4 regions of the Paenibacillus sp. Dod16 genome follow, and region 1 is predicted to be linked to each of the others. Evidence: riboswitches for the same ligand, from Rfam matches in the RefSeq annotation. Region 1 holds a riboswitch; each other region holds the start of a gene.

Region 1 (7,364 bases):
AGAAAAGGATAGAGATTCAGATTTTTTCTGAAACCTCTATCCATTTTTATTTAGCTAATAAAATGTTTAACATTATATACAATCACTTATTATTGTTAGCTTTAATGAACTTCCCCCAACTTTCAATAAAATAAATGGCTCCCTTTTTTTGATATGTTTTGGGGTCCCCGCAAAGTATTTGGAATAAGCATCGGAGCATAGGCTCCACTTTGTGGGGCATTTTGTTTTTGGGGTCCCCGCAAAGTATTTGGAATAAGCAATCGGAGCATAGGCTCCACTTTGTGGGGCATTTTGTATTGGGGTCCCCGCAAAGTATTTGGAATAAGCATCGGAGCATAGGCTCCACTTTGTGTGGTTCTATTTTATGGATGCACATGGGAATAGGGAGTCTGTCTGATTACGTTGTAAAAGGGTGCATATACGGATAGGGACTCTGTTGGCATTGCGAAAATTTGTTATATTAGGGATATGTATAAAGCGCTAAACGCAGGGTTTTAAGAGACCGGACAGGCAGTTCGGATAACGGAAGGGTGACGGGTGTGACGGAGAGAGCGGCATTGGCGGAGCAAGCGGTGATCCGGTGGTAACGGCGGGAGCAGGAAAGGTTGCGCTGATCACGGGCGCGTCGAGCGGGTTCGGACTGCTCATCAGCTTGGAGTTGGCAAAAGCGGGCTATGACGTGGCAGCGGGTCTGCGCAGGCCGGAGGCGGCTGCAGAGCTGATGACCCGAGCCGAACAAGCAGACGTTGTCGAGCGCATTCACGTATTCCAGCTGGATATATGCTTGGAGGAACAAGTCAAGGCTGCTGCTTGGGAGTTAGAGCAGAAGTTCGGCCGATTGGACGTGCTGGTGAACAACGCCGGCGAAGCGGTAGGCGGCATGGTGGAGGAAGTACCGCTCAGCGTCTGGCGCAAGCAGTTGGAGACGAATTTATTCGGGACCGTATCGGTAACGCAGCATATGCTCCCGCTGCTGCGCAAGACCGGACGATCCAAAATCATTCTCATGAGCAGCATTAGCGGCGTGGTCGGCTTTTGGTCCCTATGCGGCATCCAAATTTGCGCTGGAGGGGTTTGGTGAGAGCCTGTCCATGGAGTTGATGCCCTTTGGCATCGATGTCGTACTGATCCAGCCCGGTGCCTATGGCACGCCGATCTGGAATAAAAGTTTTGGGGAGCTTACGGTAAAGGAAGGATCACCCTACAGCGGTCTGCTGAAGGGCGTGCTGGACTATTCCGAGCGGACAGCCAGGGGAAGCGGGGATCCGCAGGAGGTAGCCAGGCTTGTGGCAAACATTGCGTCCATGTCCAAACCGAGGTTCCGCTATACGCTGCCCCGAGGTACGCGGCTGACCGCATGGATCAAGGGCGTGCTGCCGGATCGGCTGTTTCAGCGGATCGTTTATCGGATGCTGGACAGGCGTTAATCATTCATGCAGCGAATGATTCATGGCCTTAACTTGTCATGCGATGCTTGGTGAAGCTTGGTAAGGTGAATGGCGTTACCCTTTTCTGGTTGGGGACGGGTGTAGCAAACCAAGCAGCTCTCCCATCTTCACCTTGGAGCCGGGTTCCAGGTCACCGCGCGGAGTAAACGTGCCGTTCTCTGTCAGAAGCACGACGGTAGAGCCGAATTCAAAGTACGCGAGTTCATCGCCGATCTCGTATTTCTTCACGTTCTCGTCAGCATAACGGATGCTGCTCACGTTCATGGCTCCGACCTTCACGACGGCAACTTCGCCGAACTCATGCGCAATATAGGTAATGAGGCGCTCATTACGGCTGAGCACGTGCCGGATATGGGTCATCGCAAAATCGTTCACGGGGTAAACGCGTCCCTTTAGATGCTCGCTTTCCGCCTGAACACCGGTTACCGGGGAATGAATGCGATGATAGTCGGTTGGGCTTAAATACAATACAAATGCATAACCGTTGATGTAGTTTTCCATTCTCGGTGATTTGGCGAGCAGCTCGCTCAGGGTATAATCCTGTCCCTTGACGCTCAGAATGGTGCCGGCATTAACGGCGCACATCGCCGAAATCGTGGCATCGACGGGGCTTACCATGGCATCGGCGGTGTCGTCTATGGCGCGCAGGCCTATTTTTAACCGGCGGGAAAAGAATTCGTTCAGTGAGCGGTATTCGTGGATTTCTTTCTCCGCTTCATGCGCCGGGATTTGATAAATTCGTATGAATGCAGGTATTAGATGACGGCTCAGCCGGCTGTGGGAACAATGCCCCATGATTCGGGACAGCCACTTGCGGGAGGACAGCTCAGTCATCAGACGCAGCAATTGTTTAGCCATGTCATTCTCCTTTGTGCATAGGTGTCAGCAATAAACGTTGGTGGAAAAGCCAATCACTCTGATATTGACATAGAATGAGCTGGAAATCAATAAATAGCCATTTTTGAAAAAAGGTTCTTGCTAATTGGAGAACGAATGTGTATTTTAAGATTAACATGAAACCGAATAGGGAATACGGGGGCTTGAGTGAATCAGGCTGAGATTGCAGCTGCTATCCGCTGTTGACCGTTAATCTGAACTGGGTAATGCCAGCGTAGAGAATATCCGACCCTGCCTACATAGGGCCTATTTTTCCGTCTGCGCGTTTTCCAGACGGTTTTTTGTTGTGTTTATACAAAAATAGAGGTGGAGAGGGGAATGTGTGGTTATGGGAACATCTATGCAAGAGAAGTTGGGGGTTCAGCCCCGAAAAGGGCTGCGGTTAAGCGATATTTTGGTGACGGTGTTGGTATCGCTGGTGCTTGGCGTCATTTATCACTTCTGGGGTTCGGTTTACAATCTGTTAAAACCGCTGTTCTTTGAAGCGGATGAGTTGTTATACGGAATGTGGTTCGCTGCAGCCACGCTTGCTTACTTGCTAATCCGTAAGCCGGGAGTGGCCATCATTGCGGAAGTGGCGGCTGCCCACGTGGAAGTGCTGTTTGGCAGCGGCTGGGGATTGACTCTGCTGCTGTATGGCCTCATTCAAGGACTTGGGGCAGAATTGGTATTCGCGGCGTTCCGTTATCGGAGCACCTCGGCGTGGACGCTGGCGATTGCCGGAGCAGGCGCAGCCATCGGATCGATGATCATGGACTTCTATTACAGCTATACCGATGACCTGCAGACGTGGATGTTCCTGGCCAAATACGGTATGCGGGTACTCAGCGGTGCCGTCATTGCAGGCCTGCTCATGCTCTTGCTGGCCAAAGCCTTGGACCGCACGGGCGTCACATCCCTGCTGCGTCCTGCGTCGAAGAAGGATTACGAAGCACTGGATGATCCGCGCCATGTCTAATGCCACGGTTAGCCTGGTTCCGGCTCAGTCCGCTGAGATGGTTTCGGAACCGGCCGTGTATGTGGAGGGATTGCGTCTGAAGTATCCGGGCGAGGAGCGACTGATGTTCAAAGACCTCTCCTTCTCGGCTGTCCGCGGGGAGAAGGTGCTGCTGCTCGGTCCGAGCGGCTGCGGCAAATCCACGCTGCTGCAGGTGCTTAGCGGGATGATTCCCCGCGCAACGGAGGTGCCGATGAAATGCGAGTCGCAGCTGGTTCCGCGCTCTTGGGGGTATGTATTCCAAGATCCGGATACCCAGTTCTGCATGCCGTACGTGGATGAAGAGCTGGCTTTCGTACTGGAAAATCTAAGTGTCCCCCGCCATGAGATGAAGGAGCGGATGCAAGCGGCGCTCCGCGAGGTGGGGCTTGATCTTGAGGAGCTTCATATGCCGATCGGGCATTTGTCCCAAGGCATGAAGCAAAGGTTAGCGCTGGCTTCGGCTCTGCTGCTGGAGCCGGAGGTGCTGTTCCTTGACGAGCCATCTGCCTTGCTCGACCCGGAAGGAAGGGAGCAAATCTGGTCGGCGGTGAAGGCCGTATCGGAAGGGCGAACACTGATCATCGTGGAGCACCGGATCGAAGAAATGGCCAGATACGTGGATCGTGTCGTGCTGTTCAGCCCGGATGGCGTGATTCTGGGCGAAGGTCCTCCGGCAGCGATATTCGCAGAATTCGAGCGGGAACTCCAAGCCTATGGAATCTGGTATCCCGGCGTATGGGAAGATTATGCGCAGACCCGGGCGGGCAGAGAGTTGTTTGCTCCGGTCGATGCGCTTGGCGATGAGCGGGGTAATCTCCTGCATGAGGCTGCTCCGCCGTATGCTCAACGTGGGGAGTCTGTCATTCAACTGGCGAATTTCAGGGGAATGAGATGGGATAAACCGGTCATCACTCTCCCTTCGGCCGAGGTGTTTCCGGGACAATTCATTGCGGTGGTAGGGCCGAACGGAGCAGGCAAAAGCTCGCTGCTGCTCAGTTTGATGGGGCTGCTTCGCGCCGAAGGGACCTATATGCTCTGCGGGGAAGAGGTCATTCAGGGCAAACGCAGGAAGGTGCGGAAGAAGAGAGAGCAGCAGCTGCGCCAAATCGGATTCGTGTTTCAGAATCCGGAGCTTCAATTCCTGACGGAGCGCATCGGCGATGAGGTGGTTTACTCGCTGCTGGTGGATCATGTGCCGCCGGAGGAAGCGAAGGCGCAGGCCGAGCGCTGTCTTGAACGTTTTGGATTGAATGGCTTGGAGGCCAGGCATCCGTACCAGCTGTCGACAGGCCAAAAGCGCCGCTTGAGCGTGGCTACGGCCATGGCAAGACAGCCGTCCGTCCTGCTTCTGGATGAGCCGACCTTCGGACAGGATGCGCGGAATACATTCGCGATTCTGGAGATGTGCGAGAAGCTGCGTCGTGCGGGAACCGCCATTCTCATGGTGACGCATGAAATGGAGATCGCGCAGCGGGTCGCCACACATATATGGGAAATACGGGAGGGACAGCTGACCTCGAGCATGCCCTCCCCGCGCTGGTCTGGCGGGATTGCATCCGGGCAGACGGCTAATGGAGTAAACGGCTCTGCAGGCCCTCAAGGTACCTTAGCCGCGGCCGATCATCGCCTCACGGGGGTGAACGCATGAACATATGGAATCCCGTGCGGATCACTTGGCTGCACCGGGCGAATCCGGTGGTGAAGCTGGGTCTGATCTGTGCGCTGTTTTTCATGACGGTGTTAACCCATGATCTTGATTTTGTTTTGTATCAGGCGTTCATCTTTATGGTCTGTCTCGTGGTGCTCAGCGGGGTGAAGCCGTGGAAAATGCTGTTGTTCTTCATTCCGTTTCTGCTTGCCTTCATATCGTCCGCCTCTTCCATGATGCTGTTCGGTAAGGGAGAGACGATCTGGTGGGAGTGGGGGTTGTTCCGGGTATCGGAAGAAAGCTTCTACCGGGGGCTGCATTTGGGCTTTAAGGGAATTGCCTTTGCCTCGGAGGGGCTGCTGCTCGTGACCACAACGTCCTCGGTGGATTTATTCTACAGCCTGATGCAGAAGCTGCGGCTGGCGCCCAAGTATGCTTACAGCTTCATGGCTTCAATCCGGCTGCTGCCAATGGTATGGGAGGAATATGTGATTCGCCGCCAAGCCTTGAAGGTACGAGGAGTCCGCCCGATTCGCGGGATTCGCGGCATGGTGAACCGCGCAGGATTGTATATAGTGCCGCTGCTGGCACAGAGCATCCGCCGGGCCCATCGGGTGGCCGCCGCGATGGAGGCCAAGCAATTCGACGGCGATCAGGCGAAGTCCCGAACGTATTATTACCCGTCGCGTTATTCACGCTATGATCTTCTGGTTATCGGATTGCTTGCAGTTGCGGCCGCTTTCGCTTATGCCGCATCCGGATATTTTCCATGGTTCGGCATTGGCGACGTGCGGTTTGATTAAAGGGTTGGTGAAAGCAAAAAGAGTCTGCTTACGTTACGTAAGCGGGCTTTTTTTGTTATGAGATTTAAAGTTAAGCTAACTTCTTCCCCGTTATATTTAAAAAATCATGTCTGGATTTCATGCTGATCGAGGCGTTATAATACTGATGGTACCAGAATAGTATTTATGGTACCAGAAGGGGAGTTAGTTCACTTGCGCGAGCGAATATTGAATGAAACGATCCGCTTAATTCAGCGGCAAGGATTTACGTTTACGGTCAGTGATCTGGCCCGCGTCCTTGCCATTAGTAAACGGACGATCTATGAGCACTTCTCATCCAAGGAAGAGATTGTTGAACATATCATTGACGGGATGATCCGGCACATCCAGCAGCGCGAACGTGAAATTGCGGCGGATGCGGGGCTTACCGTTCTGGAGAAGATACACCAGATTCTAATCTGTCTGCCCCAGGAGATGGAGCAGATGGATTTGGGGATGCTGCCGGATCTGAAGCGCACGCATTATGCGCAATGGGAGAAGCTGGACACCTTTTTCCGAGAGGAATGGGGCATTGTCACCGAGCTGATGGAGCGGGGCATGGCCGAGGGAAGCATCAAACGGATTCATATGCCGCTGTTCATCGATCTGTATCTCGGATCGCTCCATCAGATTTACGATTCGAGGGCGACGGTGAAGCATCAATTGCCGCTGGGGGAGCTGCTGCAGTCCGTTATGGACATCTTGCTGTTCGGGATTGCTGCAGAGAAACGGGAGGAGTCTTGAGATTATGCATTGGTTCTATTTAAGTTTGGCTATTCTGTTTGAAGTGGCGGGGACGCTGAACATGAAGCTGTCGGAGGGGTTCAGCAAACCGCTGCCCAGCGTGCTGCTGGTGGTATTCTATATTTGCAGCTTGAGCTTCCTGACGCTGAGCTTGAAGCAGATTGAAATATCCGTGGCTTACGCGATCTGGTCGGGGCTTGGCATTATGATCATTACCGTAATCGGTTATATGTTCTTTGCGGAGCAGATTAATGGTCTGAAAATGTTCTCGATCCTGCTGATCATCGCAGGGGTCGTTCTGCTGAATCTATCCGGCAGCGCGCATGCGCAGGAACAACCGAAGACGCACCAGTCCGGTCACTAAGGGCGATAGAAGAAACCGGAATCTGCGGGAAGAGCCGTATTCGTGCGGCTCTAGTTCCGCCGCAATAATGTACTATGCCCCGCTTCGCCTCCAGCTCTATAATGACAAAGGAAATTCCTTTGTTAGGAGCTATCATCATGAACCTGTCTTCTTTTTTTATTTACTGCTTTATCGTGGCTTTCTCGCCGGGGCCATCCAACATCGTCATTTTGTCTTCGGTTCAGCATTCCGGCATGAAGAAGACCTTGCGCTACATTGCCGGAGCCTCTATCGCTTTTTTCTTATTAATTGCTGCTTCCGTGGTATTGGGCCAGCTGCTCTCTACAGGCATGCCAATCGTACTGCCAATTTTGCGGATCGTAGGCTGCCTGTTCATGCTGTATCTCACGTATCAGGTGTATACCATGGACGTATCCAAGTCCGGCACGAATCAAACGGCGTCCTTCACGTCCGGCTTTCTGAT
Region 2 (7,364 bases), on a different contig from region 1:
TCAATGCTTTCTTACCGGTAGCTGTAGCTTTCTCATTCAATGCTTTGATGTTCTCGTCAATCGTAGCAAGCTCTTTTTCAACTTCTGCTTCTTTACCAAAGATTTGACCCAGCGTGTTCATGTTTGCTTTAAAGGATTCCATGTATTTGCTTGTATCAACACCCAGGAAGATGGTTGGAGCAATTTTGCTGAGCTCCTCATACGCATCTTGCTGTCTGCCGGAAATGATGATCAGATCCGGGTTAATGCTGTTGATTTTCTCAAAGTCAGGCTCCTTCAGACTGCCCACATTCTCGTATTTCTTGTCTTCGAATTTGGACAGGTAGGCCGGGATGTTCGCTTGTGGAACGCCCAGAACCTCAATACCTAATTTATCGACAGAGTCCAGGATACCAAAATCGAAAACAACAACGCGGGAAGGATTCTTCTTAACAGGCGTTTCACCCAGTTGATGGGTAATCGTGATTTCTTCAGTGGCAGCCGGTGGATCTCCAGCTGCATCTCCGCCATCCGTGCCGCTTGTTTTATCGTCTTGACCACAAGCCGCGAGTACGAGCGTGAACATTGCTACCATAAATAAAGCCAACCATTTTTTCATTATTTACACCCCATTTTTTATATTTAAAAGCTTCTATAATTCAACATATATTTGAATCTATGGTTGAATATGTAATTCAATAAGAACAGATTAAATCATGCCGTCCTATATCCAAGGCAGCCCTGTCCTTGTATTGGATAAGAATTCCGTGCTGTTATCTTCCAGAATCCTTATCCTCCATTCTCTCATATCATGTCACTTAGCCGTAGTATACGCACACCCGATTGTCATTAATCTCTTCGATCTCAATGTCCATGTCATAGATTCCGCGAAGCACATTGCTCTGAATGATATTCTCGGTCTTCCCTTCGCTTTCAATGGCTCCATCCTTCAATGCCACGATGTAATCCGAATAGAACGAAGCGAAATTGATGTCATGAATAACGATGACAATCGTCTTGTTCAGATCAGCGACAAGCTTTCTGAGAATCTTCATAATCTGTACGGAGTGTTTCATGTCCAGATTGTTTAGTGGCTCATCCAACAGGATATACTCAGTATTCTGGGCGATGACCATCGCTATGTAAGCACGCTGGGTCTGGCCGCCGCTGAGCTGATGAAGATATTTATGCTGCATATCCCCAAGCTCCATATAAGAGATAGCCTCATCTACGTATTTCTCGTCTTCCGCGTTCAATCTGCCCTGAGAGTAAGGAAAACGACCAAAGGATACAAGCTCACGCACCGTCAGACGGAGGCTGATATGGTTGGATTGTTTCAGAATCGAAACCTTCTTCGCCAGATCGCCGCTCTTCCATTGGCTAACCTCTTTACCGTCCACCGTAATTTGTCCGCTGTCCTTGCCTGTTAATCTGCTAATCATGGACAGCAACGTACTCTTGCCGGCACCGTTCGGACCGATAAAGGAAGTGATTTGACCTTTCGGGATCGTAACGGACACGTTATCAACGACTTTTTTGCCGCCATAGACTTTCGATACGTTCGTAACCTGGATCATGCTTTACTCTCCTTTAGTAGCAGGTATATGAAGTAGACACCGCCGATGAAGTTGATAATGACGCTGAGCGTTGTAGAGAACGTGAACACCCGCTCTACAACCAATTGACCGCCGACCAGCGCAATAATGCTAATCAGTATGGATGCTGCTATTAAATATGAATGCCTGTATGTCTTCATCACTTCGTAGGCAACATTGACCACCAGGAGCCCGAGGAATGTAATCGGACCTACCAAAGCGGTAGCCACCGAGATCAGAACGGCAACCACAATCAGAAGCCGCTTCACTACATAATCATAATTCACGCCGAGGTTGATCGCCTGCTCACGACCTAGTGCCAGCACGTTCAGGTACTTGGCAAATCGGGCAAAGTACAGCAAGGTCAGCGCTACGACAATGACGGAAAGGACCAGAAGCTCGGTCTTCACATTGTTAAAGCTGGCAAACATTTTGTCGGCTACAAACTGGAACTCGTTCGGGTCAATCAGCACTTCCATAAAGGAAGACATGCTGGAGAACAGGGTTCCGAATATCATGCCGATCAGCAGCAGGAAGTAAATGTTGTTTCCTTCCCTCTGGAACAAAATCTTATAAAGGATCCCGGCAAATAGGATCATCGCGCCGACATTGATCAAAAAGTTAACATTGCTGCCCATTTTATACAGCGTGAAGGAGCCGAAGACAAAGATCACGGTCGTCTGGATCAGGATATACAAGGAATCCAATCCCATCACGCTTGGCGTCAGTATCCGGTTATTCGTGACCGTTTGAAACACCGTGGTAGACAGAGCGATCGCCCCGCCGGTCAGAATAATGGCAAGCACCTTCTTGATTCGTCTTGGTAGGGCGTAATCCCAGTTACCGCCAAGATCAATGAACAGAAAGACTGCCACCAGGATGATTGCCGCTGCGGCCAACAGGCCGAGTTTGGCTTTATAAGTCATAAGCCTTTCTCCTCATCAGTAAGAAAATGAATATACCGCTTCCGAGTACGCCCACGGTTAGACTAATCGGAATTTCATAGGGATAAATAATGATCCGGCCCAGGATGTCACAGAACAGTACGAAACCGGCCCCCAGCAGCGCGGTATGCGAAAGGCTTTTTTTCAAATGGTCTCCTAAGTACAAACTAACAATATTAGGTATGATCAGACCAAGAAACGGAATCACGCCGACCGTCAGCACGACGGAAGCCGTAACCAGCGCCACGATGACCAGTCCCAGATTCACGACTCTCCGGTAGTGAAGGCCCAGGTTGGTAGCAAACTCCTCTCCCATTCCGGCCACCGTAAACTTGTTGGCGAACAGATACGCCAGAATCACAAGCGGGATACTAAGATAGAGCATTTCATACTGGCCCTTCATGATCATGGAAAAATCACCCTGGAGCCATGCGGACATATTCTGAATAAGATCATATTTGTATGCAAAGAAGGTGGCGATCGAACTGACGATATTACCGAACATCAGCCCTACGAGCGGGATGAAGATCGCATCCTTGAACTTAATCCGATCCAGTATCTTCATGAAGATAAAGGTTCCTGCCAGAGCGAATACAAATGCCACAAGCATTTTGATAAGCGGTCCGCTTGTCGTGAAGACAAGCATGGCTACCAATATCCCCAGTCTGGCAGAGTCCATCGTACCTGCCGTGGTGGGCGATACGAACTTATTGCGGCTGAGCTGCTGCATGATCAATCCGCAGATGCTCATGCTGACACCCGCCAATATGAGACTGACAAGCCTAGGAATCCGGCTGACAAGCATAATATGCTGTTGTTGTTCTGTCATCGAGAACAATTGCAGTGGCGAGATATCCTTAACTCCAATAAATAATGAGATTATCGAGAGTACCACAACGGCTGCAAATAAGTATCTAATCTTCATGGCTCTTCCTTCTATGCGTATGTCTCTAAATACCCGGGATCATGCAATTTTCGTCACCATTCTCATTGAGATTGATTATCAATCGCGTTCTGATATGCATTATATCATCCTCATTCTGGCTCGACAAGTATAATTGAGAATCAAAATCAATTAAATTGTTCATACAAGTATATTTTGTTCATGAATTGTTCATAATATGAAGTTAGGTGGAGACATAGCTTATATCCTCAGGACAGAATCACACTTTGGTTAAATCTCCCTTTAATGCAGCTTCTGCAATGATGAGACTTCTCTAAAAACGACTGTTTCAATTCTTATTAAATGGATAAGAAAAATTATATAAAGTCGTTGACAATTCCTCTAAGTTATATTAATATCCTAACAGAATTATTATTTCTAACTAAACGTAAGTTAGTGTGGAATAATAATTGGTTTTATGGCTAATAACGTAAAATGCATATTTGCTTGTAGTAAGGGACATCTTCTAATCAGGCGTATGCAAATTCGATTACACCAGGAGGTTTTTTTTCAATGTCTAAAGATTTTTCAGCTGCACTCAAAAATCGCCGTTCTTATTACGGGATTAGCAAAGAATCCGTTATCTCGGACGAGCGTATTCAGGAAATCGTAAACGAAGCGGTTAAGTATACTCCGTCTTCTTTCAACTCCCAAAGTGCACGCGTCGTTGTATTGCTTGGCGAACAGCACGATAAACTGTGGAACATCACGGAAGGCATCCTGAAGGAAGTTGTTGGCGATGAAGAAGCATTCAAATCCACTGCCGACAAAATGGCTTCATTCCGCGCTGGTTACGGTACGGTACTGTTCTTCGAGGACAATAACGTCATTGCGGGGCTGCAACAAAGCTTTGCCGCTTATGCCGACAATTTCCCGGTTTGGTCCAACCAATCCAACGGCATGCTGCAATTTGTAGTATGGACATCCCTTGAAGCAGAAGGTCTGGGCGCATCCCTGCAGCACTACAACCCGCTGATCGACGAAAAAGTAAAAGCCGAATGGAACGTCCCGGAAAGCTGGAAGCTGATTGCTCAAATGCCTTTCGGTAAGCCGGTTGCTGAACCAGGCGAAAAAGAATTTGCACCGCTTGAAGATCGCGTGAAAGTATATAACTAATCAAACAGATGAAAAAAGCCGCCTCCCTAAGTTCCTGCAAATGGGACAGGCGGTTTTTTTTATAATGGGCAAAGATTGAAAAACCGATGGCAAAACGATACAATTACACAGGTAAGAACCCTCGAACTTCTACGGTAACATGAAGCTCCGGGGCAAATCTTGCGGTAACCAACTACATAAGATATTGGCTGTACTAGGGGTGCCATGTGCTGAGAGACGGCGGGCTGCCGTTAACCCTTATCACCCGATCTAGGTCATACTAGCGTGGGGAAGTGTAGCATTTATGTTTATTTCTTTTCGTAGGCATAACTGCACCTTCTTCATGGGGTGCGGTTTTTTTGCGTGGACTTATATAATGGGGAGGAAATGAAAATGAATGAGCTTGTTTGCGGAACCAGCCGGATCGTCGGATGCCGGTTCTCGGTATTTCCCATGACAGACCGGTTTGTGGAGGTCATCCTGGGCGCTCTACAATCTGTGGATGCGGGAAAGGTGTGGATTCAGACAGACGATGTGAGCACTTGTATTCGTGGACGTGCAGAGCATGTCTTTGATGTTACAAGAGCGATATTCGCCCATGCTGCGGCGAGTGGCGTGCACACTGTTTTTAATGGCACTTATTCCATTGGCTGCCCCGGAGATACGGACGCCGATGTATATATGACTGAGGATTCAACCCGCTTGAACAACGACATCGGAGAACATGCCGATATGGAGACTGCCTGCCAATTCGCTCTTTACCCCATGGGTACGGACAACTACATGGATGTCATCTACAGTGAAGTAAATCGTGCGAAGGCAGCCGGTACGTTCGCCGGAAGCATTCATTACGCCAGCCGGTTGGACGGATCCTTATCCCGGGTGTTCGGGTCTCTTGAAGAGGCGTTTTTGCATGCGATCCAATCCGACAGCAGCCATCTGGTCATGACTGCAGTGGTGTCCGCTCACAGCCCCTCGGTTAAAGCCGCATCGAATTGAGTTCGATTGAGGCAGACAAAAGCCCGGCATGCGCCGGGCTTTTCTGTCACTACTGCCAAGAATCTTGACGGTTTAAACCCAAGCACTCAAGATGATTACGAGCAGGATAAAGAGAACCAAAATAATTCCTACTGAATTGCCATATTCACCGCCGCCATATACTCCGCTCATGAAGATCCCCTCCTGGATTTAAAGTATGCCGTGATGTAATCACACTATTATAGTATTTCCTGCGCCTTGCTAGCGTCACGGCTAATGTACCTCTCTTTATCTATTGGCATCGATATTTTATTCCTCATAACCGATGAGAAGTTTCCCTCCGTACGGACGGAGCATTTCCTCGGTAAATGCCATTAGAACAGAAGGATCATCTTGGCGATACATCGCCGCGAGCGCTGTTTCCAATCGCTCTCCTAAAATTGTGTCAAAGCGGTTAAACAGGCGGAACAGCGTTTTCCCTTCACCCGTCCACTCCCGGTTCACCCTAAGTACAAAATCACAGAGAATCGCGGCTATTTTGTGCACCGTAAACCATTTTTCACCATCGCTTCGGGGACTCTTCAAGTCCAGCATGTACTCGGTTAGCACATAACGGTAGTCGTTAATATCGGTTATCGTCAAGGGCAGAGGTCCGTAATCCAAATCGCTTTGGGCTTCCGTCCGCACCTCTTCCCCCTCGGGCATAAGGCGCAGCACCGTCCCTTCTGCGATCATCCGCTGAAATGACGGATTCGCCGCGATCACTCCCTCGTCAAAATATTCGCGATAGGAGGATAAAGACAATATAAAGATTTCCGCGATCCATCCATGCGCCTCTATCGTCCTCCTGCTGAAATCATGACCCTCTCGTTCAAGGACCATAATGTCCAAATCGGATTGTTCATTATATTCGCCTCTGCTCGCGCTGCCGCCAAGCACGGCAAGCAAACAGTCGGGATAATCGTGTTGAATGACGCGTTCCGCTGCCTCTACCGGTTCCATCCTCATGACGTTTCCTCCATTATGACTCTGATCCTCCCGAAAAAAGGGCTCAAAATATCTAATTCAGCTAAAACCCTAAACGTACCTGAATCATATGGTAAATAAACGATTACCCTCATGTTGATGACAAGGGAAGAAGGGATAGATGAGATGAACTACATTCATATGCTCTCTAAATTAGGCATGGGCAGTGCCCACCCGGGAGGATTCGAGGCAACCCTCAGAATGCTGAAGAATTATCCCATTCAACCGGGCAGCCGCATTCTGGAGGTGGGGTGCGGAACTGGCAGAACCGCATGCCATCTTTCGGAGATGGGGTATCAAGTGACAGCTATTGATCTGAACGAAAATATGATCAAAAAAGCACGAGCACGAGCCGAAGCGATGGAAATCGACGTGCAGTTCCATCAAGCCGATGTATGCGCATTGCCTTTCGAGGACAACCAATTTGATCTGATCATGGCTGAGTCTGTTACCGTATTTACGGATACTTCGAAATCGCTGCCCGAATATTACCGCGTTCTGGATCGCGGAGGCGTCCTGCTGGACAGAGAATTACTGCTAGATAAACCCATGCCGGAAGCAAAGCTTCAGGAACTGCTCGAATTCTTCGGAATACCTAATCTGATGATGAGAGAAGAATGGACGGAATCCCTCTTGGCTTGCGGGTTTAAACAGGAAGAAATTCTGGAGTACAACCACTTCAATGAGCAGTTAAAGGAAGAGCAGACACGTCATCTGGATACATTTGAACAGCGTGATAAAGGACTCCTGTTCGATGTTGCGCTCTGGGAAACGCTGTTCAAGCATGACCGCATGATTCTGGAT
Region 3 (7,364 bases), on a different contig from region 1:
TGGACAGGCGACCCATGGTATCCGCATATTAAAGACCAGATGGAAGGCGTTACCGTTGTCGGGGAAGAGAGCCAGCCGAACATCGAGCTGATCGCCGGCCTGCAGCCGGACCTGATTATCGGCAACAAGATGCGTCAGGAGAAAGTATACGAGCAATTGAAGGCGATCGCGCCGACTGTTTTTGCTGAGGATCTTCGCGGCGAGTGGCAGAACAATTTTGAGCTGTATGCCAAAGCGCTGAACAAGGTATCCGAAGGCGAAGAGCTATTGGCTGCATACGACAAGCGGATTCAGGATTTCAAAGAGAAGGCCGGAAGCAAGCTGGATGAGACCGTCTCCGTGGTCCGTTTCATGGCTGGCAAGACGCGCGTGTACCATACCAATACCTTCTCGGGCGTTATTTTCGATAAAATCGGCATTGCCCGCAACGATATGACCAAGAACGCCAAGGACGATTTCGTTGACGAGATCACGAAGGAGCGTTTACCTGAGGTGGAAGCCGACAGACTATTCTACTTCACCTATGAAACCGGGGATGGCGGCGCCAACCAAACCGAGCAGGAATGGATCAACGATCCACTGTGGAAAAACCTGAACGTCGTTAAGAACGGCCAGGCCCACAAAGTGGACGATGCCATCTGGAATACAGCAGGCGGCATCCTGGCAGCGAATTTGATGATTGACCAGCTTCAGGAGTTTTACGGCATTCAGTAATGAATGAAGACGAATGCAGCAGGCTAGTATTGTCGTATAGCGGATGATGCTAGGAAAAAGCAAAAAAAGGAGGCATCCCTCAAGATCTAAGATCTTTTGGAATGCCTCCTTTTTTGTATCGCAGCGTGGATAGTATCGCAGCGTAGGCAGTATCGCTGCGTCGGCAGCAACGCAGCATCGCTAGCGACGCGCGTAGGCAGTATCGCTGCGTCGGCAGCATCGCCGCTATGCAGCGTGGCCAGTATCGCTGCGTGTGCAGCACCACCGCCTCACCGCTTATGTAGCTACGTGCACACCACTCACCGGCACAGCTTTGCCAGCTCCGTTCTTCGTACCGCTTCCCCTGACCTGTTAACGGACACCAGTTCCCTTATTTGCCTGATTCGGGCCCAATTCTTAAATCTAACGGACACAGGATCCCTTATTACCGCAATAAGGTGCCTATTTGCCATCATATTCTAGAAATAACGTATCTGGGGTCCGTTAGCACTCGAAAATTACGCCTTTTCAGCTAAATAACGTATCCTCAGTCCGTTTGCCTCGAGCAAGTCGCACTAAAACTAGTAGTCGCATCAAGACCAGTACCACCAAGCCCAGCAGTACCACCAAGCCCAGCAGTAGTTCCAATACAGCAGTAGCAACAATACCAGCAGTAGCTCCAATAATAGCAGGCAGCACCAAGCCCAGCAGTAGCACCAATACAGCAGTAGCACCAATACAGCAGTAGCACCAATACAGCAGTAGCATCAATACCAGCAGTAGCACTAAGACCAGCAGTAGCCTAGAAGTAGCATCAATCCCAGTAGTTAGCACCAAGGCCACCTGTTAACGGACACCAGTTCCCTTATTTGCCTGATTCGCCTCCGATTCCTAAACTTAACGGACACAGGATCCCTTATTACCTCAATAAGGTGCCTATTTGTCATCATATTCTATGAATAACGTATCTGGTGTCCGTTAGCTCTCGAAAATTACGCCTTTTCAGCTAAATAACGTATCCTCAGTCCGCTTGCTTCGAGTAAGTGGCACTAAAACTAGTAGCCGCATCAAGACCAGTAGCACCAATCCCAGCAGTAGCACCAAATACCAGCAGTAGCATCAATACCAGCAGTAGCACCAAGATCAGCAGTAGCACCAAGATCAGCAGTAGCCTCAATACCTGCAGTTAGCATCAAGGCCCCTGTTAACGGACACCAGTTCCCTTATTTGCCTAATTCGATCCCAATTCTTAAAACTAACGGACACAGGATCCCTTATTACCGCAAAAAGGTGCCTATTTACCATCATATTCTAGAAATAGCGTATCTGGTGTCCGTTAGCTCTCGAAAATTACGCCTTTTCAGTTAAATAACGTATCCCCAGTACGCTTGCCCTCCGAGCAGTCGCACTAAGACTAGTAGCCGCATCAAGATCAGTAATAGCACCAAGCCCAGCAGTAACACCAATACAGCAGTAGCATCAATACCAACAGTAGCATCAATACCAGCAGTAGCACCAATCCCAGCAGTAGCACCAATCCCAGTAGCATCAATCCCAGTAGCATCAATCCCAGCAGTCGCACCAATCCCAGCAGTAGCATCAATCCCAGTAGCATCAATCCCAGCAGTCGCACCAATCCCAGCAGTCGCACCAATCCCAGCAGCAGCTACATACTCTGTGTTCACCCAGTTTCTACCTCTAAACCATAGCTACTCTGAGTTACCCGGTCCCTACATCGATCATAATCGACAGCCATCCACGCTACCCCCGGGAACCGAACCACCCATGTTCTCCCTGAAATAACGCTTTTGCTTCCCTTCACCTTGTTACGAAATCTTCACCACGATTTCCGCTCCGGCAACATAGGTCATTGCTTTCATGTAATCCGTGTCCTGGGCGCGTCGTTCCATCTCCTCGGGCGTCAGGTCCTCCAATCGCGTCTGAATCCACCATAAGTTGCCGAACGGGTCCCGTACCCGTCCCACCCGGTCGCCGAAGAACAAACTCGTTGGCTCCGTCACCGAGACGGCTCCTGCGGCGAGCGCTTGCTGGTAAGCAGCATCGCAATCCTCAACATATAAGCGGAGGTACGCCGGGCTATCCGGCCATTCCGGCTTCGCGTCAAACATCATGACGACGGCATCCCCGATTCGCACCTCGGCATGGCCGATGACACCATCGCCAACATAGACGCGGGCTAACTCTTCGGCTTGAAAAGCCTGCTCCAGGAATTCAATCAGCGCTGTGGAGTTTCTTGAGATAATCCATGGTGTCACGGAGGTGTAGCCATCCGGAATGGGGTTAACCGCTTTTGATGGGTTCGTCATAAATAAGCTCGCTCCTTTAAACTTCATTTTTTTGAATAACGTTTATGTACTCATTATGTAGGGGAATACATGACAACCCAGCGTCAGTGTTTCTGAAACAAGTGTTGGGTAGCCGGCGTTTTTTATTCGCGAAAGACCTCTGCCACCGTACAACATCATGATCCACCGATCACGGAAGATTTCGCTCGTGGGGTTCTGTCCGCGAACCGTTAACGTTTGACAGCATCTACAAACCTATGTACAGTATTAGACAAAAGAATAGGAAGTCCACTAGGGGAGCCGTTAGCGGCTGAGACAAGAGCGTATCTTGGACCCTTTGAACCTGATCTAGTTCGTACTAGCGTAGGAAAGTGGAGCCTTCGTATATAAGGTCTTGGTGCGTTTTTGGCGCACTCGGGCTTGTTGACGAAGCCGCTCCAGTTTTCGGGGTGGCTTTTTAGCGTTGCCTGGAAAGTCGTGTCTTATGGACTTCCTGCTCTTCAATATGTTGGAGGTGGGGACAAAAATGAGTTTTACGCAAGAGCTCCGTCAGCAGGCGGGAGGCATTTTTCAAGCAATCTTCGATCATCCCTTTGTAAAAGGTATTGCCGAGGGGAAACTGGCGCGGGAACAGCTGATCCACTATGTGAAGCAGGATTTTGAGTATTTGAACGCCTACATGCGGATTTACGGCATCGCCATATCCAAATCGACCAGCCGCGAAGAGATCGCAACCTTTAACGAACAAATCTCATTCATCCTGCATAGCGAGGTGCATCCGCATCAGAATTTTTGCGCAGCCGCCGGGGTGACTTACGAAGAGCTTCAAGGCTATCCGCTGGCTCCGTCCGCTCATCACTATATCCGTCATATGCTTACAGTGGCGCATGAGGGCAGTCTGGGCGAGATTATGGCCGTACTGCTGCCTTGCCCGTGGACCTACCTGGAGATTGGCCGCAAGCTGCTGGATGAAGTGAAGCCGGATGAATCCCATCCGTTCTACGACTGGATTTATTTCTACGGCAACCGGGGGGAAGACGCGACAGCCAAGTTCTGCAGCCGTGTCGATGAATGGGCGGAGCGTGCGACGGCAGCCGAGCGAGAACGGATGAAGGAGCATTTTATGCTGAGCTGCCAGCTGGAGTATATGTTTTGGGATATGGCTTATAAGCAGGAGGAATGGCCGGTGCCGCTGCAGGCTGCGGTGCTGTAAGGAGACCTAACTAGCTCATAAATTCCAATATAGCGAAGAGAGGCTGATTCATATGCATACATGGGAAAATGAAGTTTCGGCGCTTTTAACAAAGGTACGGCAGACGAGCCCCCTCGTTCACAACATGACGAACGTGGTGGTTACGAATTTTACGGCTAACGGCTTGTACGCGCTGGGCGCGTCGCCGGTCATGGCTTACGCGCCGGAGGAAGTGGCGGATATGGCCGCCATCGCAGGCGCGCTCGTATTGAACATCGGCACGCTGAATCGCGAGCTTGTGGATGCGATGATCATAGCCGGACAATCGGCGAACGCACAGGGCGTGCCGGTCCTGCTGGACCCGGTCGGTGCGGGAGCAACCCGTTTTCGGACGGAGTCGGCGCTGCGGATTCTAAGCGAGGTGAAGGTATCGCTCGTGCGCGGGAATGCGGCTGAAGTCGCTCACCTTGTCGGGGAGGCCCGCGAGATCAAAGGCGTAGACGCTGGCAACAGCACGGGCAGTGATCATGCCGAGCTGGCCGTGCGGGCTGCGCGCGGATTAGGCACGATCGTGGCCATTACCGGTGAAGAGGACGTGATTACCGATGGAATCGAAGTACGTATCATTACCGGCGGGGATGCTCTGCTCACGAAGGTGACCGGCGCAGGGTGCCTGCTGACCTCGGTGCTGGGTGCCTTTGCCGCAGTGGAAGCAAACCTGCTGCTTGCCGGTACGGCGGGCCTGGCCTTCTACGGGGCCGCGGCGGCGAGAGCTGCAGAGCGAACCGCGGACCAGGGACCGGGAAGCTTCCAGATTGCTTTCCTGGATGAGCTGGCAAAGCTTCATCCGGGCTCGCTGGAGGGCTATGCCGCTGTTCGGGAAGCGGAAGCGTCCACTGCAGGTGGCGCACGATGAGCAAGTCTCACGTTCCTCGGGCACTGACGATTGCGGGGTCTGACAGCGGCGGCGGTGCCGGCATTCAAGCCGATCTGAAAACCTTCCAGGAGCTTGGCGTATACGGCATGTCAGCGATTACGGCGATCACGGTGCAGAACACATTGGGGGTTCACGGCGTATATCCGCTGCCTCCCGAAGCAGCTGCGGAGCAGATTGAAGCGGTTGGCTCGGACCTCGGAGTCGATGCATTGAAGACAGGCATGCTGTTCAATGCCGAGATCATTCGACTGGCTGCTGACCGGATCCGGGCATTCGGCTGGGAGAAGGTCGTTGTGGATCCCGTGATGATCGCCAAGGGCGGAGCGGAGCTGCTGCAAAGCGAAGCAGTGCAGGCTTTAAGAGAGGACTTGCTGCCGCTGGCGTTAATTGTCACTCCCAATATACCGGAGGCCGAAGTATTGGCGGGGATGCGTATCCGCACGAAGGAAGATCGGAAGGAAGCGGCGAGACGTATCCAGGATCTGGGGCCCAAGATCGTTGTGATCAAAGGCGGCCATGACGAGGGAATGACCGGCGGCGGTGAAGTTGCGGATCACGAAAGAGACAGGGGATCAGCTATGGCGGCGGGTACGCAGCAGGAAGAGTTGTCTCAGTCCGAAAGTACGTATCGCCAAATAAGAACCGCCAGCCATAACGGGGAGTTTTATGAGGGACGCTCCCCCATGATCAAGAACGATGACAGATTCGGTAATCCCGACAGTCCTCCAGTCATGGACCTCGTATACGATGGTATCGCCTTTACAGAATTATATGGACAAAGAATTCATACCGTTCATACGCATGGTACCGGCTGTACTTTCTCTGCCGCGATTACCGCAGGCCTGGCCAAAGGCTTGAGTGCATTCGATGCCATTCAGAACGGGCGCACATTCATCCAGGCGGCCATTGAGGACGGCTTAAACCTGGGACAGGGACACGGCCCAACGAATCATTGGGCGTATCGTCGCCGCCATCAGGAGGTGCTGCGATGACGGGCAGAGTGACACCCGAGATGATGAGGCAGCATCTACGGATGGATCTCGTACTTGGCAGCGTGAATTGCATCGTCGAGCCAAGCCGGGTCGTGCAGGATGCATTGGCCGGCGGCACGACCATGGTCCAGTTCCGCGAGAAGGGACAGGGCGCACTTGTTGGCGAGCCGATGATCCGGCTGGCTCGCCGGATCCAGGATCAGTGCCGCCAAGCGGGCGTACCCTTCATCGTCAATGATGATGTGGAGCTGGCACTGAAGCTGAACGCCGACGGCGTGCACATCGGCCAGGACGATGAATCTGCGGCTTCGGTACGTAAGCGGATCGGCAATCGGATACTGGGCGTCTCGGCCCATTCTGTTGAGGAAGCCAGGCGCGCCATTCTCCACGGCGCCGATTATCTTGGTATCGGCCCGATCTATCCGACCCGCTCGAAGGATGATGCCAAGGCTGCGCAAGGCCCAGCGATCCTTCGAGAAATGCGCGAAGCTGGCATCCACCTGCCGATTGTTGGGATTGGCGGGATTACCGTGGAGCGCGTGGAGGAAGTGATGGGGGCGGGTGCGGATGGCGTCGCCGTGATATCCGCCGTGACGGGAGCGGAGTCGGCGCGAGAGGCTGTGGAGGCTTTTATAGGAAAGATACGCTGTGCAACCGAATGAATTTTTTAAAATGTAAGAGGGTCATGATAAGGATCATGAACAAGAGTGTCGAATTTCTTCGGCACTCTATTTTTCACGTCTGATTTTAAATTACTGTATATGTTCAGCTTATCCCTCAACATGCCATTCTTTGGGTCCATTCTCGCGTTCCATACCAGATCAGATTGCCATAGCGACCCGGATATGATATACGTAGGACAATGTACCTGCTCCACGAATAGTGAGCTCTCCAAATAAGTTGAATAGGAGATCGGAATGAATAATAGGCAAAAAGAGATTTTTCGTAATTTATTAATGGAACCGAACCGGCTGTGGCTCGTTCAGGATCTGGCGGATCAGACCGAGTGCTCGGAGAAGACGATCCGAAACGATCTGAAGGTGATTGAAGAATATTTAGTTCAGCACTCCAGTGGCCATCTGGTGAAAAGGCCGGGACTTGGCGTCTATCTGGAGATCGGAGAAGCGGATCAGGCTGATTTATTCCACCGCTTGTACTCCAACGAGCGTACCACCGAGGATGAATCCGACGAGGAAAGGGTGCTGCACCTGGCCTATCGGCTCTTGATGAACGCGAAGCCCGTA
Region 4 (7,364 bases), on a different contig from region 1:
ATGGTCATGCTTGATCTACTCAACCTTTTGATCCAAAAGCTGCAGCAGCATCGTCCGCTCCACATCAAAATGCCAAGGGGCGTTCCGTTCCTTTGCCGCATACATCGCGGCATCAGCGCGACCAATCAGCTCCTGGTCATTTCTGGCATGATCCGGATAAACCGCAATGCCGATACTCGGCGTGGTTCGGACTTCATGCCCTTCCAATTCGTACGGCTCGCTAAGCATCGTCCAAATCTCCTCCGCCATCCAGATCAGCTCCTGATCCTCACCAGCCGGATGGATCATAACGGTGAATTCGTCTCCTCCTAAACGGGAAACCAAAACTCCCTTAGACTCAAGGGATTGAAGCCGGTCTGCAACCTTTCGTATCAACAAATCGCCGGCACGGTGGCCGTATCGGTCATTGACTCGTTTGAAACGGTTCATATCCATATACAGCAAGCCTACACGGGAACCTGCGCGGTCCGCCTCCTTCAGCGAGCCCGCCAGCCTTGCATTAAAATAACGGCGATTATACAGCCCCGTCAGATCATCACGATGTGCCAGGGCTTCACTCTGCATCAGACTCTCATGCAGTCGGTCAAACAAGCGATCGTTCTCGAACTGGATTAAAATCTGCCTGAACAGAATCAGGATCACGCACAGGGATAGGCCGGTAAACAGTCCAGTCCCCCCTCCAACCCGCTCCGCCATAAGGGCAAACATCCCGCCAAGCACGCTGTAGGGAAGCAGGTACCTTACGATCAGGTTTCCGACTGAACGCGGCTCCCGCTCGCCAACGGATGGTTTACGGGAATTAGGAGCGGACTGCCCACCTGCGAAACTAATGAATAATACCGATATCGTATAAAGCGGATACAGATAGGAACGAACCTCGATACCCATCAGATCAACGAGATAGATGTACAGGGCATCTCCGGCAATATAAGCGCTTCCGCCAAGACATAACAGAATGGCCGCCCTTTTCCCTAACAGTCCGGTATTAAAATACAACACCAGCGTAAAAAAAATAAGTACCATTGCGCACAGGGGATACAGCATGTCCACCCAAAGGTTTCCCCATACTGCCTCATGGGCAAGACCCTGAAGCTCAGGCTTGATGAAATATTCCCACCCTACTGTCATGACGGCAATGCCAACAATCACGATATCCAGCATAAACCGGAGCCCCCGAAACGATCCTTGAACATGCCGGAATAAATAAATGAGAGAACTTGCGAACAGAATGAGTTCAAGTCCCCAGAATAAGTGGGTTAGGATCGGCGAGAAAGCGCTCTCTTTTTCAAACCAAACATAACAAGCGTGAATGATTCGTGCCGCTGCATCCCCCATTAATCCGAGACTCACAATAAGCCAAAACCTGCGAAGATGAACCTCATAACGCCGACTAATCCGCATTAAATAAACGGAGGCGGCTGCAGGAGGAATAATGACTAGAACACGCTGAAGCGATAAAGCCTCAGGCATCCACAGAGCAATCATAATCTGAATGAATGCATATATCATGGCGAGTCGAATCCACAGATGATCTGCTGGAGTTGGACTCATAAGCATTCCTCCTCGGCCAAAAGGTAAGCTGGATCACTTTCATATGTTAGGTCTTTTGAATTAATCTTTCTATTTCTCATGATACTTTTTACCCACCCAAAAGTAAAGATGAGGAAATGAAAGAAAAATCATCTGTATCAGCCCCTGCATGAACACAACTCCCACTTGACGTATAGGGATTATGTGATAATATTTCAGTCATATCTCATATGGATCGGAAAGGGTGTTGAACCATGTCAAAGAAACGATTAGATCATGTTGGTATTGTTGTCCGGGACCTAGAAGCTACAATCGCCTTCTATACATCCGTAGTCGGACTAGAACTAAAGGATCGCCTGACCCATACGAATGGCGTCATCCAGCTGGCGTTCCTCGGATTTAACGGCAGCAACGAGACGGAAGTCGAGCTTATTCAGGGATACAGCGACACGCTGCCAGCGGAGGGCACCGTTCATCATTTTGCAGTCAGCACGGATAACATTGAAGAGGAATATGCCCGGGTTCAAGGACTTGACGTTCCTCACTTGGACGAGGAGATCGTGACGCTCCCGAATGGTTTCCGTTATTTCTTCGTGCATGGTCCCGAAGGGGAATGGATTGAGTTCTTCCAGCGCTAACCTCTACGTAGAAGCCTTTTTCAAATACTTTATCTCGTGAAAGGTTCATAGGATCAATTAATCCTTCCCATTGCATAAGTGTTCTAAGCAAAGACCTGCCTCGTTCATACCTCTTCGAACTAGACAGGTCTGGTGTGTTAGGACTATAATAGCGGATGTAATGATCGAAACTTCATAAATACCGGGGGAGCTGGGATATGGCCGGCTGAGAGTGTATCCGATATGATACTGACCCTTACACCTGATCTGGGTAATGCCAGCGTAGGAAGCCCATGTTTGCGGCAGCTATTTATTTGCCGTGGTATACACTTACGCCGTCATGCGTCCTGATATCATCAGGGCGTTTTTTTTGTGGAGTTGCGAGGTAATAGAAAGAGAACTCAAAGGAGAGAAGAAACGATGAAGAAGGGAAGATGGATTCCGCTGCTTCTCGCTTGCGTCCTGCTTATGGTCGCGTCCGGATGCGGTACAAACGGACAGAACAAGAAGACAGGTGCCGAAGGCGAAGGCAGTCAGACTTCCGAGAAACTCCGTGACGTGCAGCTGATGCTCGATTGGTCCGCCAATACGAATCACACCGGCCTGTATGCAGCGAAGGAGCTTGGGTATTATGAGGAAGAAGGGCTTAATGTCCAGATCGTCCAGCCGGGAGCAGGCGGTACGGATACACTGGTCGCATCCGGAAACGTGCCGTTTGGCATCAGTTATCAGGAAGGCGTAACGCTGGCCAGAACCCAAGGCTTGCCGCTCGTTTCCATTGCAGCGATCATTCAGCATAATACGTCCGGCTTTGCCGCCCCCAAGGACAAAGGCATCGTGAAGGCAGGCGATTTTGAAGGAAAATCCTATGGCGGCTGGGGCTCGCCTGTGGAGGAGGCCGTCATGAAATCCATCATGGAGATCGATGGCGCCGATGTCAGCAAGGTGAATATGGTCAATATGGGCGATGCTGATTATTTTACGGCCGTCAAACGCGACATTGATTTTGCCTGGATCTTCTATGCTTGGACGGGGATTGAAGCTGAGCTTCGCAATGAACCGCTTGACATGATTTATGTGAAGGACTACTCCGAGCAGCTTGATTATTACACACCAGTGATCGTGACGAACGAGAAGCTGATCCAGGAGGACCCCGAGCTTATCAAAGCGTTCATGCGGGCGACTTCAAAAGGATACGACTATGCGATTCAACATCCTGAAGATGCCGCAGCTCTGCTTACGAAGGCGGTTCCTGACCTGGATGCCGAACTGGTTCTCGCCAGCCAGAAATGGTTGAGCCCCCGTTATCAGGATGATGCATCCCGCTGGGGCGAACAGAAAGCCGAAGTATGGTCGGGATATGCAGACTGGATGTTTGAGCGTAAGCTGCTGGAGAAGGAACTTGACGCGGACCGCGCATTCACCAATGATTTTTTACCGGAGCAGCCATAAGGCTATTTTTATTTAAAAAGAAGAAAGTCGGCCTTTGCAAAAGGCTGCCTTTCTTCCAATACATTATAGCTTGCACGAAAGGATGAGTTTACATGGCGAATACACTTTTGAGCATTCAAGTGATACCGAGAACGCCAAACGGGGCCGACAGCATCCCTTATGTAGATGAAGCGATTAAGGTCATTCAGGAATCAGGCGTGAAATACGAGGTTCATGCACTCGAAACGACCATGGAAGGTGAGCTCGCCGAGCTGCTCAAGATCGTGGAGCGCATGCATGAAGCGCTGGTGAATGCGGGAAGTCCCAGCATCATATCCCAAGTTAAAATCGCTCATCATCCCAGCGGCATCAGCATGGATAAGCTGACTGAGAAATACCGTCCATGAGAAGCTGGTGGAGTTCGGTTTGGCCGCCCGTTGTGGCGGTCCTCTTCTTTTTGGTGGTATGGCAGGCCGCAGTATCTATATTCGACATTGAACCTTTTATTCTGCCTGCGCCGACGGCCATCGGGCATGAGGCCGTTACCGGAGCTTCCGGTCTCTTCCAGCATACAGCGGCCACCCTGCAATTAACCTTGGTCGGATTTATGATCGGTACGGCGATCGGCCTAGTCATCTCGCTGGCACTGCACATGGTTCCTTTTCTCAAAACCGCTCTTTATCCACTTCTTATTCTTAGCCAGAATGTGCCGACAATCGCCCTAGCCCCGCTTCTCATGATTTGGTTCGGCTTCGGCATGCTGCCCAAGGTTATCGTGATTACGCTGGTCTGCTTCTTCCCCGTCGCTGTTGCGGCACTGGACGGACTGGCCCGTACTGACCGAACCATGATGAACTACATGCAGATGGCGGGGGCTACCTCTTGGCAAATTTTCAGCAAGCTGGAGCTGCCGCATGCCCTTCCCTCCATCTTCTCCGGGATTCGAATTGCGGCCACCTATTCGGTCATGGGTGCGGTTATCGGGGAATGGATCGGCTCGGACCGGGGAATCGGTTACTACATGATGCTGCAAAAATCCGGCTACCGCACGGATCGGGTGTTTGTTGCCATCCTGGTCATCGTCCTGCTCAGCCTGCTGATGGTGCTGCTGATCACTCTGCTGGAGAAGCGGCTCATCCGCTGGAATCGAAAAGGTTGAGTCTCCGTGAATAGACGTAACGAATCTTATATGATAGGAGGCCATTTGTCGATATGACACATCAAGTACCCCTGACGGTCCAGGACGGGGCTGACCCGTCGGCTGCGTCGGTCTCAACCGCACCTGCCCTCGAGGTTCGCACCCTTCGAAAAACCTTCCGCGACCGGCGCAGCGAAGTGCATGTGCTGGATGGCCTTTCGCTTCAAGTACAACCCGGGGAATTCGTCTCCTTAATCGGTCCCTCAGGCAGCGGAAAGAGCACTCTCTTCCATATCATTGGGGGGTTAACAGCTCCGGATGCAGGCTCTGTCCTCATGGACGGTCAGGACGTGACCGGGGAAAAAGGCCGCATCGCCTATATGCCTCAACAGCCGGCCCTATTCCCTTGGCGTACGGTGGAGGACAATGTGCTCCTTCCCGAGGAGCTGAGAGGCACCTCGAAAGCCGCTGCCAGGGAACATGCCCGCAGCTGGATGGAACGCGCCGGACTCAGCGGCTTCGAAAAGGCCTATCCGCACACCCTCTCTGGCGGAATGCAGCAGCGGGCGGCTTTTCTTCGCGCACTGATGAGTCCGCAGGAAGTTATGTGCCTGGACGAACCGTTCAGTGCATTGGATGCGTTAACGCGCAGCGATATGCAGCGCTGGCTGCTCGATATCTGGGAGGATACGCGCCGTTCGGTGCTGATGATTACCCATCATATCGAGGAGGCGCTGCTCCTCTCGGACAGTATCTATATCCTATCAGCACGGCCCGGAACCATCTTGAAACGGGTAGAAGTCCCTTTCTCCCGCCCGCGCCGGGAAAACATCCTGATGGATCCGTCCTTCATCGCATTAAAAACCGAAATTTCCGCCATCATGCGGGAAGAACAGCACAAGCGCTGACCGATGAAGGCCAGCGTAATACATACATCCATGATGGGCAAAGCGCTTCGTGGAAGCTTGCAAGCGAGGAGATGTAACCATGAAATCATTCATGCAGAATGAAGCGAATTCCCCCCTGATCGACACTCATATTCATCTGGACAGTTATTCGTTATCCGATCAACAAGCAATTCTCGCGGACATCCGCCATCATGAGGTTCAATCCGTCATCTCTGTCTCCATGCATCTGACTTCCTGCAAGCGAAACCTGGAGCTGGCCAGGCAGTACGGACTGATGGTGCGGCCGGCTTTCGGTTATCATCCGGAGCAGCCCCTCCCTTCCTCTGACGAAACCGAAGGGCTGCTGGATTGGATGGCAGAGCATGCCGATGAGATGGTTGCCGTAGGAGAGGTGGGTCTCCCCTATTACGCCAGGCTGGAGGCTGAATCGGAAGGCCGTCCCTGGGATAACCGCCCTTACGCCTATCTGTTGGAGCAATTTATAGCTTTTGCTAAGAAGCATCATAAACCGGTCATTCTGCACGCTGTATATGAAGATGCGGATATCGCATGTGATCTGCTCGAAAAATACGGCGTCACTCGTGCCCATTTTCATTGGTTTAAGGGCTCCCGTGACACCTTGCAGCGAATGGCGGGCAACGGATACTATATTTCCTTTACGCCCGACATCCTCTATGAGGAAGAAATTCGTGCTATGGCATGTAGGTATCCGGATCACCTCGTCATGACCGAAACCGATGGACCTTGGCCGTTCGAAGGTCCGTTCACCGGACAGATGACCCATCCTCGGATGACGGCTTCTGTGGCTTCGGCATGGGCTGAGCTTAAGGGGCTGTCCATACTTGAGGCCCGCAGGATTTTATATGAGAATGCCGCGAGACTTTACGGTCTATAAGAAAGAATCTTCATGCAGTTCAAGTCGGTTGCTTAGGCAATCGGCTTGTTCTCTTTAAGAAGAAATCGGTTATATTGATTAATCAACTCATCAAGCACAATCGATTGTCTGAGGACTTTAGGATGATTAAAATCACGATACCGCTGCTTCATCTTATGAAGTTTATGCCGTTCTTGCTCGATATTAAACTTTATGCCTTCCTTCGTTTCCATGACTTTATATCCTCCCCTCATGTAATATTTTATGCTTTAATGTAAAATTATAGGATGTTTAATATTAGACATCAGAAATATGACATGGAGGGGCTTCTTTCTGTTATTCACGCCAAAAAACCACAATGCCAACCGCAGCATTGTGGTTTTTTGGTTCCATTATTTAACGTACTTATTTAACATACTTCTCCTGATATGCCTTTGACATCTCGTCTGTAATTTCCTTCATCTTCGGGTCACTCTTGATTGTTTCGATCAGTTTATCGTACGATTCAACCGGTTCTTTGCCCGTGATGACCATGACCCGCATATCCTCCACTTTCTTGGAAAGCTCGGGATAGTATTTGTTGTAGGCTTCCGAATACAGCTCTCCCGAAGGATTCGGAACCTTGACCGTCTTGCGCTCTGTGACGATCTCTACGTTCCGCTCATATACTTCATCCGGCATCCCTACCGCACTGATAGCCATATCGTCGCTGACGAGGTGAATCATATTGTTCAAGTTGCCGTCACCCGTCTTATCCACGGCGGCCTGCGGCGTTGCAACCTTCTTCCCGTTCTCCACATTGTAATGGACCCCTTCAATTCCGTAGGTCAACATTTCATTGCCTTCTTGACTATAACCATAGTCGA

Evidence for each region. Region 1 has a riboswitch for thiamine pyrophosphate ahead of ACPV3A_RS07100 (ECF transporter S component). Riboswitches for the same ligand answer to the same signal wherever they lie in the genome.
Region 2: another riboswitch for thiamine pyrophosphate. It lies ahead of ACPV3A_RS15390 (YkoF family thiamine/hydroxymethylpyrimidine-binding protein); the one in region 1 lies ahead of ACPV3A_RS07100 (ECF transporter S component).
Region 3: another riboswitch for thiamine pyrophosphate. It lies ahead of tenA (thiaminase II); the one in region 1 lies ahead of ACPV3A_RS07100 (ECF transporter S component).
Region 4: another riboswitch for thiamine pyrophosphate. It lies ahead of ACPV3A_RS04555 (ABC transporter substrate-binding protein); the one in region 1 lies ahead of ACPV3A_RS07100 (ECF transporter S component).

What each region holds. Positions count from the first base shown of each region.
Region 1 is NZ_JBNDYG010000006.1:89-7,452, forward strand. It holds partial or broken gene ACPV3A_RS07090 (SDR family oxidoreductase) at 581-1,427, shown strand; gene asd (archaetidylserine decarboxylase) at 1,503-2,306, opposite strand; TPP riboswitch at 2,471-2,583, shown strand; gene ACPV3A_RS07100 (ECF transporter S component) at 2,674-3,303, shown strand; gene ACPV3A_RS07105 (ABC transporter ATP-binding protein) at 3,296-4,972, shown strand; gene ACPV3A_RS07110 (energy-coupling factor transporter transmembrane component T family protein) at 4,969-5,775, shown strand; gene ACPV3A_RS07115 (TetR/AcrR family transcriptional regulator) at 5,968-6,537, shown strand; gene ACPV3A_RS07120 (DMT family transporter) at 6,542-6,901, shown strand; gene ACPV3A_RS07125 (LysE family translocator) at 7,039-7,364, shown strand, end outside.
Region 2 is NZ_JBNDYG010000018.1:57,337-64,700, reverse strand. It holds gene ACPV3A_RS15415 (siderophore ABC transporter substrate-binding protein) at 1-598, opposite strand, end outside; gene ACPV3A_RS15410 (ABC transporter ATP-binding protein) at 798-1,556, opposite strand; gene ACPV3A_RS15405 (iron chelate uptake ABC transporter family permease subunit) at 1,553-2,500, opposite strand; gene ACPV3A_RS15400 (ABC transporter permease) at 2,490-3,443, opposite strand; gene ACPV3A_RS15395 (nitroreductase family protein) at 3,975-4,577, shown strand; TPP riboswitch at 4,763-4,865, shown strand; gene ACPV3A_RS15390 (YkoF family thiamine/hydroxymethylpyrimidine-binding protein) at 4,950-5,555, shown strand; gene ACPV3A_RS15385 (YjcZ family sporulation protein) at 5,628-5,726, opposite strand; gene ACPV3A_RS15380 (nucleotidyltransferase domain-containing protein) at 5,844-6,542, opposite strand; gene ACPV3A_RS15375 (class I SAM-dependent methyltransferase) at 6,687-7,364, shown strand, end outside.
Region 3 is NZ_JBNDYG010000007.1:84,570-91,933, reverse strand. It holds gene ACPV3A_RS08120 (ABC transporter substrate-binding protein) at 1-714, shown strand, start outside; gene ACPV3A_RS08115 (hypothetical protein) at 1,222-1,536, opposite strand; gene ACPV3A_RS08110 (hypothetical protein) at 2,058-2,378, opposite strand; gene ACPV3A_RS08105 (VOC family protein) at 2,520-3,020, opposite strand; TPP riboswitch at 3,283-3,386, shown strand; gene tenA (thiaminase II) at 3,526-4,212, shown strand; gene thiM (hydroxyethylthiazole kinase) at 4,265-5,107, shown strand; gene thiD (bifunctional hydroxymethylpyrimidine kinase/phosphomethylpyrimidine kinase) at 5,104-6,120, shown strand; gene thiE (thiamine phosphate synthase) at 6,117-6,782, shown strand; gene ACPV3A_RS08080 (BglG family transcription antiterminator) at 7,038-7,364, shown strand, end outside.
Region 4 is NZ_JBNDYG010000004.1:131,076-138,439, reverse strand. It holds gene ACPV3A_RS04565 (diguanylate cyclase domain-containing protein) at 16-1,551, opposite strand; gene ACPV3A_RS04560 (VOC family protein) at 1,785-2,168, shown strand; TPP riboswitch at 2,342-2,453, shown strand; gene ACPV3A_RS04555 (ABC transporter substrate-binding protein) at 2,568-3,599, shown strand; gene ACPV3A_RS04550 (MTH1187 family thiamine-binding protein) at 3,692-3,985, shown strand; gene ACPV3A_RS04545 (ABC transporter permease) at 3,982-4,737, shown strand; gene ACPV3A_RS04540 (ABC transporter ATP-binding protein) at 4,791-5,624, shown strand; gene ACPV3A_RS04535 (TatD family hydrolase) at 5,704-6,519, shown strand; gene ACPV3A_RS04530 (aspartyl-phosphate phosphatase Spo0E family protein) at 6,552-6,731, opposite strand; gene ACPV3A_RS04525 (extracellular solute-binding protein) at 6,904-7,364, opposite strand, start outside.